DNA from 3 places in the Streptococcus equinus genome. Region 2 is predicted to be linked to each of the others. Evidence: predicted binding sites of a transcription regulator. Region 2 holds the regulator's gene; each other region holds the start of a gene.
The links. Region 2 encodes NrdR, which represses ribonucleotide reductase genes. Its sites were predicted from a motif close to ACACNATATATNGTGT; they were not measured.

Region 1: a site for NrdR is predicted at 2,422-2,437, ahead of ACN0NP_RS07185 (deoxynucleoside kinase). Genes of this name have one in related genera too.
Region 3: a site for NrdR is predicted at 2,225-2,240, ahead of nrdH (glutaredoxin-like protein NrdH). Genes of this name have one in related genera too.

Annotation. Positions count from the first base shown of each region.
Region 1 is NZ_CP185763.1:1,437,729-1,442,013, reverse strand. It holds gene ACN0NP_RS07205 (GNAT family N-acetyltransferase) at 1-492, opposite strand, end outside; gene ACN0NP_RS07200 (helix-hairpin-helix domain-containing protein) at 742-1,059, opposite strand; gene ACN0NP_RS07195 (DUF1912 family protein) at 1,062-1,316, opposite strand; gene ACN0NP_RS07190 (nucleoside phosphorylase) at 1,531-2,298, shown strand; gene ACN0NP_RS07185 (deoxynucleoside kinase) at 2,673-3,311, shown strand; gene pnuC (nicotinamide riboside transporter PnuC) at 3,318-4,049, shown strand; gene ACN0NP_RS07175 (GNAT family N-acetyltransferase) at 4,102-4,285, opposite strand, start outside.
Region 2 is NZ_CP185763.1:582,688-586,972, forward strand. It holds gene der (ribosome biogenesis GTPase Der) at 1-392, opposite strand, end outside; gene dnaI (primosomal protein DnaI) at 527-1,429, opposite strand; gene ACN0NP_RS02840 (helicase loader) at 1,440-2,591, opposite strand; gene nrdR (transcriptional regulator NrdR) at 2,578-3,072, opposite strand; gene ACN0NP_RS02850 (ATP-binding protein) at 3,231-4,285, opposite strand, start outside.
Region 3 is NZ_CP185763.1:1,588,071-1,592,355, forward strand. It holds gene nrdE (class 1b ribonucleoside-diphosphate reductase subunit alpha) at 1-1,808, opposite strand, end outside; gene nrdH (glutaredoxin-like protein NrdH) at 1,869-2,096, opposite strand; gene acnA (aconitate hydratase AcnA) at 2,380-4,285, shown strand, end outside.

The DNA of each region.
Region 1 (4,285 bases), 860 kb from region 2:
TGATTCAAGAGTAAACCCAAGTTTTTCAGCTACACGCTGGCTAGCTTTGTTGTAACTATAACACTCAATTTCGATTTTATGGAGGCCTACTAGATTAAAACCAACTTCTAAAAGCGCATGCGCAGCTTCTGACATAATACCTTGTCCCCAATAATCTGGATGAAGAAGATAACCCATTTCAAAAACATCATCAGCATGACGGTGATTGAAATCAACCGAACCAATAACTTTATTAGAGCCTTTGAAACAGATACCATATCCAGCTGGAATGTTCTGGTCAATCCAACGCTTAGGCATAATGTTCTCTAAGTAATTTTCCTCTTCTGCTACACTCTTAGCAGGCGGAAATCCAGCTGGCCAAGTCGCTTCTGGCAAGCTCGCATAAGCAAAAATATCCTTAGCGTCTGAAACCAAACGCTGGCGCAAGTAAAGACGTTCTGTCTCTACATCCGGAAGTTTATTGTCTTTAATTTGACCTAAAATCTTAATCATGGCAATTCCTCCATCTTGGCACAAAAAATCGCCCCTGTCTTTCGACAGGGACGAACTTGTATAAATCCGCGGTACCACCCACATTCGAGTGACTAGCACTCGCGACTTTGATATTTAGTTACAACACTCAGCAACTAGTCCTGACATTTGTGCGGATTTCTCAGCGCCACCGCTTTCTGTAACAAATGGTCTTCAAGACACCTCTGAATGTTTTTATTTTAACAGATTTGGTCAGCTAACGCAAATGGTTTAGGCTTTGAAAGCTACGCCATTTTCTTTAAGTTTATTAACAGTTGCTGGGCCAATTCCTTTAAAGGCCAAAACTTCTTTTTCAGTGAATTTTTGGAAATCTGATACTGATTTGATTCCTTCGTTGTAAAGTGTTTCAACAAGTTTTGGTCGGATGCCTTCTACGGCAGAAATCGCTGAAAATTCTTCCAAACTAAGAGTTGCTTTTGAAACAACGTTAGCAGCAGCTTTAACAGTTGAAGTGGCAGCTGTTTTGATGATACCTGCGCGTTTTAATTTCAATAAATACTCTTTTTTACGATTCTTTTTCTTTGCCATTTTTAGTAATTTCTCTCCCCTAAAAGATTATCTGGTAATTCGTGGAAACCTTTACCGGCTTTATAATTAGCAAATTTGCCTTGGATATAACGGTAAGCATCTAACTTACTTTCATAACGAATATAAGCATCAGCTGCGCGTTCATCTTTATCTTCTTCCACAATTTTACGACTGGCTTCCATAGCCATTTCATTAACTGTAATTTGTGAATCTACCCAAGCTTCAAATTCTTTTAAAAATTCTTGTTCGTAAGTCATAAATACCTCTCGTCTGATTTCCTAGGTCATATTATAACACAAACCTTGGCAAAAAGAGAAGTTTGTAAAGGATTTGTAACATGATTTCCGAGAATAATTGACGTTTGCAATAATTTTTTTCTGAAAATATGATAAATTACCTTGTCTTTTTCTACTATATAATGTAGAATATTAAAAATATTTCGACATTACCATTTAAGAAAGAGGTGCTGACATGATTTTATCTCAGTTTGACCCAACTAAAACTGCCATCATCAACCCAAAAGATGTTGTCGCAAATCTACCTGATTTTCCAAAAACAGTCGTCACTTGTTTTGCAAGAGCTACTTTTGCAAGAATTTTAGCTGACGTCCCTCATCGTCAAATTGCCAAAACTAGCGTGGCAAATCTCGAGATTCCGATTTATGAATTAGAGTTTAAGGGACAAAAAATTGGATTTTTCAACTCTTATGTAGGTGCTAGTGGCTGTGTTGCTATCTTAGAAGACATCATTGCCATGGGCGCTGAAAATCTGCTTATTTTTGGAACTTGTGGCGTCCTTGATAGCAATATCAAAGAAACTTCAATCATCATTCCAAGCGCTGCTATTCGTGACGAAGGAACTAGCTACCACTACGCTCCTGCTGGTCAGGAAATATCACTAAATGTCAGACATCGTAACCTTTTTAAAGAATTTCTCGAACAGAAAAATATCTCATACACCGAAGGAAAAGTCTGGACAACAGACGGCATTTATCGTGAAACGCAGCAAAAAATGGCTAAGCGAAAAGCTCAAGGTGCAATCGCTGTCGATATGGAATGCTCCGCTATTGCTGCGCTAGCAGATTTCCGAAACATTAATCATTTTCAATTTTTCTACTCAGCAGACAATCTAGATACCGAAAGTTGGGACCCTCGCACACTAGCAAATGATGCTGACCTTGAAACCAAAGACCGCATTGCAAATATTGCCTTAAATTTTGCTACCGAATTATTTGAATGATAATTTTTTCACTCAGCTATTGCGGCTGAGTTTTTTTGAAAATTTTTTATCATTGCTCAAGCCCTGATATTAAGGTATCTTTGACTTTTTCGACAAAAAAAGTTAATTTTTATCTCTTGTCAAACACAAAATATAGTGCTACTATTTTATCCGGGCACAAGATATTGTGCCTAACTATTTTTTAATATGACAAGTCGAGGCCTCAGCTTTGTCACATATAGATATTATTTTGAAAAGATAGAAACGACACTACTATTTTCAAATAAAACATCTGTTTACTTGCCTATTTCTAGACAGATAGCTCTGCTATCACAACTATACATTTACACATTTCACAAATTTTTTAATTAGCATATTGGAGGTGCATTACCATCGTGATTATTCTAGCAGGAATGATAGGAGTCGGAAAAACTACCTACACTTCTCTTTTAGCCAAAGAACTTGGCACAACAGCTTTCTTTGAACCTGTTGACAATAACCCAATCTTAGATAAATATTATGAAGACCCTGAAAAATACGGGTTTGCATTGCAAATTTACTTCTTAAACAAACGCTTCAAATCAATTAAAGAAGCTTATGAAGCTGACAACAATGTCTTAGACCGCTCAATCTATGAAGATGCTCTATTTACTTATATCAACACTCTTCAAGGAAGCATCAGCGATCAAGAATACAATATCTATTTGGAATTGCTAGACAACATGATGGAGGAAATTGACGGACTTCCTAAAAAAGCTCCTGATTTGCTAATCTACCTTGAAGGTAGTTTCGACCACATCATGAATAACATCAAAAAACGTGGACGTGATTTTGAGCAACCAAATAACGAAAATGGACTCACAGATTATTACAAACTCCTTCACAAACACTACACAAAATGGTATGAAGATTACCAATACAGTCCTAAAATGAAAATTAACACAGACAGCTTTGACGTTACAAAAGCTGAGGACTGGGATAAAGTGTACCAAATGATCCGTCAAGAAATGAAATCAATTGGAATTGGAGATTAACATTTTTTGAAAAAACAACTTTCACTCAAAGAATCATTTAACAACGCTTGGAATCGTTTTGACTTAAAAGAAAAGATTTTCGTAGTCTTTGCCTTCTTAGTCTCTCTCGGATTTACCCTATACGGGATGATTCCGACACTCTTTTCAGGGGACCTTAACATCTTACATGTCCTCTCAATTATCATGTCTATCTTTGGTTTTATTGGGACATGGACACTAGCGATTCAATGGCAGCACACCTTTAAAGCAAATGGTGTTCAAAATGTTGCTGGTATCTTAGTCGCTGGTATTCAAGGGGTTTACGGTGAAATGTTCAAAAGTTGCTACTACCTTGCAACCGAATTTATCGGACATTATAACTGGAAAAAACGCCGCAATGACGATGGTGAATTAGTCGTTGATAAAAAATTCAGTCTAAAAGACGTGCTTATCGCTGTCTTCTTCTGGACATTTGGCTTAGGATTTATTTCTTATTGGATGGGTGGACAAAAAATCATCCTAGATGCTATCACAAATGGACTTTCCTTTACTGCCCAACAACGTCAGGTAAAAGGACACCTCGATGGCTACTACATTTGGTTAGTTGTTGATTTGCTTAGCTTTGTCCTTTACCTATCTATCGGTAACCCAATCGTTGCTTTTAGTTACCTAGGCATGGTAGCACAAGGTTTCGTTGGGATTATAATTTGGAAGAAAAGCCAAAGTGGAGAAACAGTGGGACAAGAAACACTTGCCTAACTTTAAAATTCTTTAAAAACATAATAAAAAGCTTGATTTAAAGTCAAGCTTTTTACTTTACCTCATGAATTGATTTCACTGATTGAACATTTTCACTATGCTCACCAAGCATCTTCTCCATCCAAATCATGTCATACCAGCGATTAAATTTATAGCCAGAATGATGGAATTTTCCAACCAATCGATAACCGAGTGCACGATGAAATTTCTCACTTCCATTAGTCAAATAAGCATCT
Region 2 (4,285 bases):
TAAATATCACTACGCATTTCAGGGTTATCAACTTTGTTGACAACTAAAATGACTGGTTTGTTTGTACGATACAAAATTTTTGAAACATATTCATCTGCGTCTGTCACACCTTCTTTACCAGAAACAACAAACACGATAACATCTGCTTCTGTCATAGCGATATCAGCTTGATGTTTGATTTGTTCCATAAATGGAGCATCAACATCATCAATACCACCAGTATCAATCAATGAAAACTTACGGTTAAGCCATTCACCTGTTGTATAGATACGGTCACGAGTAACCCCCTCGACATCTTCAACAATTGAAATACGCTCACCTGCGATACGGTTAAATAAAGTCGATTTGCCGACGTTTGGACGTCCGACAATAGCAACTGTAGGTAAAGCCATAATTCTTAATACCTATTCGTTAAAATAGCTAGACTATTTTAAGTGGTTTGTCACCACACGAAAACACCATTAGATGCTTCGCCGATTCCTTTCACATTCTTTTATCTATTTATCACTTTTAATGATTACAATAATTAACGTCGATTTTCACCTTGTAGATGAATTTCTCGAGCCAAATAACGGATACGTTCCATCACACGCTTAGCCTGCCAAGTTTCATCGCCTGAACGTGAGATAGCAAAATGTTCTTCCAAGCCTTTAAAGTCAAGGTTTGACGTAAAGAAGGTCAACAAATTTTCTTGCATACGATATTGCAAAATTACCTGAAGCACATCATCGCGAATCCATGAACTTTGTTGTTCAGCGCCGATATCATCCAAAACCAAGATTTCAGATTGCTTGATTTGGTCAATCTGCTCTTTCACCGTTCCTGTATTGATTGCATTTTTAATATCAACACAGAAAGTTGGAAAATGCAGCAAAGTTGTTGATTTGCCATACTTAGCTGACAAGCGATTTGCCAAATAAGCCATCAAGTACGATTTACCGACACCAAAAGTTCCAAAAACGTAGAGCCCTTTTTGCGGTTTATTCTCAAGATTTTTAATATAATCATTCAAATAATTATAAATCTCAATACGATTAGGGTCCCCAAGGTCGATATCGTCAGTCGAAATATGCTTAAGACTTGTTGGCAAGCCAATCAAAGTCACACGATTTTTGATATCTTGACGTTTTTTAGCCTCAACCAATTCACGAGTTTCCAAATAAATGACATCAGCATAACCTTCGTTCATGCTAAGAGCTGGTTTATAACCTTTTGCCACGTAAGATGCATCTTGATTTTGAAACTTCTCACGTTCAACCATGAACTGATTGAATTTTGGAAGGCTTCGGTTAATTTGCTCTTGAGTCAAGCCATTTGACGTGATAAAATCAGCAATTTCCTTATCCGCTAAAATAGCTTGAGTCAATTTATTAAGATCCGTACGACTTTGGCGAAGCTGTTTAGCCAAGGTTTGTCCGATTTTTTCCATCACTCACTCCTTAATCTTCTAACATGCTACGCTTAAGCTCTTCAAGTTTTGCTTTTTCTTCAGCTGTCGCAACATGTTTGTATTCTTTAGCTGTCCACTCTGGAACATTAGTCTTAGCTACTTTTGGTTTAGCTTTGCGCTCTTTGTTACGCTGTGCAAAACTACGCATTTTTAGAACAGCAGCTTCAGCTGTCGCAACCTTCTGATATGCAAAATCATTTGCCACTTTCATGATGTAAGGCTTATTGATGTTAGCTGATTGCGTCTTATTTAACGTGTATAGCACCATCACATTAATAACTTCATCTAAGAAATTCATGTTAGCCAATTCTTCCAGCAATTTTCGTTCGCTTTCAGTAACCACCGCACGTTTTGGTGCTTTGATTTTTTCAAGAAACTCTCTAGCAGAAGTTTTCTTAGCTTCACGAATGATGACCTGTTCTTTGGCATCAAATTGTTCGTTGGTTTGATTAGAGCCAGTTTTTTTCTGCTCAAGCTGTACAGTCATACGTTTAGGTGAAATTACCCCATTAATCGCTGTACTTTTGGCTAAGTTGTAAGTATCAAACCAATTCATTGTGTATTTATCAGCTAAGCTATAAATCATCACAACGTCATTTTTCTCGTCTTTAAAGCGTAAGCCATCACGTAGCATCAAACGCTCAAAGCTGTCTAAATCAAAATGATTTTTTGAAACCTGCTTAGGCACACTTGGATTTTCATCCACTGAAAAAATATCAGAGAATTTTTTAGACAAGTCACGCGCCCCATCAGGCAAAACAATATCTAGTTCAGCAACCGCAACCTCACCAATTTTTTGCTCTAGCAAACGACGATAAATCGGATTTGCCAGAAAAATTTCGCGAGTCAAGGCAGGTTGAAGTTTCAAAACATAAGCATCACGTGTTTGATATAAAACCAACAAATCGACGGCTGTCAAAATAGCAAAAGCTTCTTCAACTTCTTGCATGTTAAGCTGTAAGTGGTTAAGAATTTCACTAAACTTGTGACGTTTAACCCCATCATCGAAGAAAGCTAAAAGATAATCATACAACAAAACCGCATGATTACCAATCACTGGATGATAAAGCTGAGTCAGACTATCAGAATCCAGCAAAATCTTATTATTTTTTACATAAGAAAATTCATCAATCGGTCTCATTTAGCTTACTTCTTTTCTTCTTGCTGCGAACACGACTAGTAATCTGCTGAAGAAGTTCTTCGATTTCATCAACGTCTTTAAATGATTTATAGACTGAAGCAAAACGAACATAAGTAATTTCGTCAAGTTCAGCTAACTCATCCATAACAAGATTACCAATCACAGTACTTGGAACTTCACTTTCGTATTCACTACGAATTTTTTGCTCAATACGTGCCACAACTTGTTCAATATCATCACTTGATACTGGACGTTTTTGCGCACTTTGAAAAATACCATTTAGAATTTTTTCTCGAGAAAATTGTTCACGCGTTCCATCTTTTTTTATCACTAACAAGGGTAGTTCTTCAACGCGTTCAAAGGTTGTGAATCGCGCATGACAATTTTCGCATTCTCGACGTCGTCTGATAGTATTTCCGTCTTCAGCTTGACGGCTATCAATAACGCTCGATTTATTATAATTACATTTTGGACAACGCATGCAAACACCCCATTCTACCAATTATTCTAATACTTTATTTTACCATAATATCAATCATTATGAAAGTCATACCAGCCTAAGCTGGCTAGCTGTTGTCATCCCTTTTCTAACAAAATATTTCTCATACTTCATTAGAAAAACGAACAGACCGAGAAAGCTCAGTCTGTCTTTTTAATTTTTTCTGTCGTAACAAGTGGAATGATTAAAGTAAACTCAGTTCCCTCATCAACAACACTGCTGACGCTAACTTTGAGTTCATAAGCATCCACAATTTGCTTAAGAATGGCTAAACCAATCCCAAGCCCACCTTGTGTCGAAACACGGTTACGTGACTTATCAGTGCGATAGAATCGTTCAAAGATATGATTAAGGTCATCTTGTGAAATTCCCTCACCTTCATCACGAACTTTTACAATCGCATTATCTCCTAAAACATCCAAAGTCACATGAATATTTCTACTACCTGAAGAATATTTTACGCCATTATCAATCAAGATTAAAATAGCCTGTTCAAAATGATGCTTGTAAATCTCTGCATAAATACAATCTTCAACCGTTGAAACGAGTGAAAAACGGAAATCAGGATACAGAATGCGGAAATTTCCTAAAACAAGGTCAATGGATTGTTTTAAATCTGTAACCTCTCCCTTATGAAGATCAAAACTTCCTTGAACACGAATCATATCTAGCATGTCATTTACCATAATTGACATGCGATCCGCCTCATGATAAGCGGCATCAAGACTCTCGCATAAAACTTCTGGGTCATCTTTTCCCCAGCGCTGCAACAAGCCTAAATGCCCCTTGATGACAGCAATCGGTGTGCGCAATTCATGGCTAACATCACTAACAAAGCGTGTTTGCCGCTTAGCAAATCCCTCAATTTGCTCTAAAACGCTATCAAAAGTTTGTGACAAATCTTCAATTTCATCACCAGATTGAATATCCGAACGTAAATCTAATTCACTTGGACTTTCAGCGAGTTTATCAACAAATGTTTGAAAGTCACGAAGTGGCCTCAACGTCCTATGCGATACCGCAAGAACTAAATAAAAAATCACACAAGCTTCGACAAGTTCACATAGCAAAGCAATCACTACAAAAGTATGACGCGCCATAAAATACGAAGCAATACTTTGGTAGACGGTTACGTAACCAATAACTTTTCGACTATCTTTAGAATAAATTTTTTCACTCTGGTAAAAACCAGTAA
Region 3 (4,285 bases), 920 kb from region 2:
TCTTCGATACGTTGCGTAATTGGGTGCAGCGAAGCAGACACATCATTGATGTAAGAAATTGACCCGTTTGGAGCAACAGCTAATCGGTTTTGATGATAAAGCCCATCTCTCATGACAGCATCACGAAGCACAAGCCAGTCTTTTCCGCTTGGAATGAAATGCTTAGCAAATAATTCTTTGATTCGGTCTGATTTTGGAACATAATCACCCGTAATATATTTATCAAAATATGAGCCATCAGCGTAGCTTGATTTTTCAAATCCAACAAAAGTTTGTTTGCGTTCACGAGCGATATTATTTGACTCCACCAAAGTCCAGTAATTCAATAACATGAAATAAATATTGGTAAATTCAATGGATTCAGGACCGCCGTACTGAATATGATTTTGGGCTAAGAAGGTGTGAAGTCCCATAGCACCAAGTCCAAAAGTGTGAGCTTGCTCATTACCGTGCTTGATTGTTGGAACGGATTCGATAGAAGATGTATCAGACACGAATGTCAAGGCACGTGTCATAGCCTTGATAGAGCGACCAAAATCAGGTGAAGTCATCATGTTAACAACGTTTGTTGAACCAAGATTACATGAGATATCTGTTCCCATTTTGGTGAATTCCTGAGCATCGTTAATTACGCTAGGTGTCTGTACTTGTAATACTTCTGAACAAAGGTTTGACATGATGATTTTGCCATCGATAGGATTTGTACGATTTGCAGTGTCGATATTTACCACATAAGGATAACCAGATTCTTGTTGTAATTTTGAAATCTCAGTTTCCAAATCACGCGCTTTAATCTTCGTTTTAACGATATTTGGATTGGCTACCATGTTGTCGTATTCAGCTGTGATGTCGACATAGCTGTAAGGAACACCGTACTCACGTTCAACACTAAACGGGCTAAAGAGATACATGTCTTCGTTGTTACGAGTCAATTCGTAAAATTTATCGGGAACGGTAATACCAAGTGAGAGTGTTTTGACGCGGACTTTCTCATCGGCGTTTTCTTTTTTTGTTGATAAGAAAGCTAGGATATCTGGGTGAAAGACATCAAGATAAACGGCACCGGCTCCCTGACGTTGTCCAAGTTGATTTGAATATGAAAAGCTGTCTTCAAATAACTTCATAACTGGAACAACACCTGATGCTGCGCCTTCGTATCCTTTGATTGGAGCGCCAGCTTCGCGAAGATTTGACAAATTAATGCCGACCCCTCCACCAATACGAGACAATTGTAGTGCTGAGTTGATTGAACGACCGATTGAATTCATATCATCTGTCATGGAAATCAAGAAACATGACACAAATTCGCCACGTCGACTGCGACCAGCATTTAAAAACGAAGGAGTAGCAGGCTGATATCGCTGATTAATCATTTCAGTAGCTAAATCTTTTGCCAAGTCTTCATTGCCGTCAGCAAAATAAAGGGCATTAAATAATATTCGGTCCTCGATGCTTTCAAGATACTGGCTCCCGTCGTTAGTCTTTAAGGCGTATTGCTGGTAAAACTTGTAGGCTGCCATGAAAGATTTGAAACGAAAACGGTGAGCGTGTAGGTCTCTTGATAAGCTTTCGATAAATTTAGGGGAGTAGCTACGAATGAAAGCTTCTTCGAGGTAATCATGTTCAATCAGATAGTTGATTTTATCGGTGATGGAATCAAAGGTCATCGTATTTGGAATAACATTTTCTAAAAAGAAAGCCTGAAGCGCTTCTTTGTCTTTATTTAGAGGGATTTGACCATTGATTGGACGGTTAATTTCGTTATTTAGGCGAAAGTATGAAACGTCGCCGAGATTATTGAGGCTCATAAAGTTAGTTACCACTTTATTATCGATGTGGTAATTCCTTTCTAATTTTGAATTTTTTATCTAGATAATCTCTTTTAGTTTGCTTGGTTGAAAACCTGAAAAAGAAATGTCGCCAGCCTTAATAACTGGAGCAGAAGTAAAGCCGAGGCTTTTAACGTAGTCGACCATATCAGGCTGCTCATCGATATTAATTTCTTGGTAATTGGCACCTTCTTTGTCTAAAAGTTTTTTGGTCATTTTACATTGCATGCAATTATTTTTTGAAAAAAGTGTAATTTTATTAGTCATGAGGATTTCCTCCATAATTCGTTATATTTTTTTAAATCAATGTTTAATTAGAATATCCAAAAAATACTAAAAAGGCAAATGATATAGCTTACAAAACCACAACATCTTGTACCAAAGTACTTAAAACTGCACAAAATATAGTGTTTGCGTACTTTTCGCTAGCTCAATTAGCGACGTCACATGACATGTTATATAATCTGACACAGAACTGTAAATTAATGTTGACATAATTTTCTGAATTTTGTATAATTAAAACACTAAAATTATATTCGGGGGTCCGTACATGACAGAATTTTTATCAAAATTTTCTTTCAAAGAGAATGACTATTCTTATTTCAATCTTGAAGAAGTCGTTTCTCATTATGGAGGAAATATCAAAAGAATCCCTTATACAATTCGTATATTACTTGAAAGTTTACTCAGAAAGTATGATGGCGTAGATGTTACAAAAAGTAACATTGAAAATTTAGCAACTTATAATCCTAAAAAAATCCATGGCGAAGTACCATTCAAACCAAGTCGTGTTATTTTGCAAGACTTTACTGGTGTGCCAGTTGTCGTTGATTTGGCATCAATGCGTGATGCGATTGTTGCAAACGGTGGAGATGCTGAATTGATTAACCCTGAAATTCCGGTTGATTTGGTAATCGACCATAGTGTTCAAGTTGATTTCTTTGGCTGTGACACAGCTCTAGAAGACAACATTAACATGGAGTTTAAACGTAATAATGAGCGCTACGAATTCTTGAAATGGGCTGAAAAATCATTTGATAATTATCGTGCGGTCCCACCAGCAACAGGAATTATTCACCAAGTTAATATCGAGTATCTCAGTGATGTGGTCATTGAAAAAGACGGTGTTCTTTATCCTGATTCAATGTTTGGTACAGATAGTCACACAACAATGATTAATGGTATTGGTGTTCTTGGTTGGGGCGTTGGAGGAATCGAAGCAGAAGCTGCTATGCTTGGTGAGGCTTCGTTCTTCCCAATTCCAGAAGTTATTGGTGTTCGTTTGACTGGTAAATTACCTAAGATTGCGACGGCAACTGACTTGGCACTTAAAGTGACACAGGTGCTTCGTCAAGAAAAAGTTGTCGGCAAATTCGTTGAGTACTTTGGTGATGGTCTTTCAAACCTTAGTCTTGCTGAACGTGCAACTATTGCTAATATGGCACCTGAGTACGGGGCAACATGCGGATATTTCCCAATCGATGACGAAACGCTTAATTACATGCGCTTGACTAATCGTGATGAAGACCATATTGCGCTAACAAAAGAATATGCTAAACACAATAATCTTTTCTACGATCCAGAGCACCAAGCAGAATACACTAAAGTGGTTGAAATTGATTTATCTACCATTTCGCCAAGCATTTCTGGGCCAAAACGTCCGCAAGATTTGATTGATTTGACACAAGCTAAGCAAACCTTCCAAGAAAGTTTAACACGTGAAGCCGGTGTTCAAGGATTTGGCTTGGGGGCTGATGAGATTAACAAAACAGCAACCGTTCATTTTGAAGACAAAGATGTCGAAATCAAGACTGGACATGTTGCTATTGCAGCTATCACATCATGTACGAATACTTCAAATCCTTACGTGCTCATGTCAGCTGGACTACTTGCTAAAAAAGCTGTTGAAAAAGGGCTGCGCGTAGCTCCAACGGTCAAAACGTCGCTTGCTCCAGGTTCAAAAGTAGTAACAGGCTATCTTCGTAATTCTGGTTTGCAAGATTATCTTGATACGCTTGGCTTTAACATTGTTGGATATGGTTGTACGACATGTATCGGTAACTCAGGTAGCCTTCGTCCAGAAGTTGCAAAAGCTATTACTGACACTGACTTGCTAGCATCAGCTGTTTTGTCAGGTAACCGTAACTTTGAAGGTCGTGTTAATCCACTCGTCAAAGCAAACTTCCTTGCTAGTCCACCGCTAGTTGTGGCTTATGCGCTTGCTGGAAATACGAATATTGATTTGACAACTGAGCCGCTTGGTTTCGACCAAAATAATGAGCCTGTGTACCTTAAAGACATCATGCCAACAAATGACGAAGTTGCCAAATACGTTGATAAATTTGTCACTCGTGAATTGTTTGAACATGAGTATGAACATGTCTTTACTGATAGTGAAAAATGGAATCAAATTCCAACTGAAGAAAGCCAGATTTATCACTGGAATGAAGCGTCAA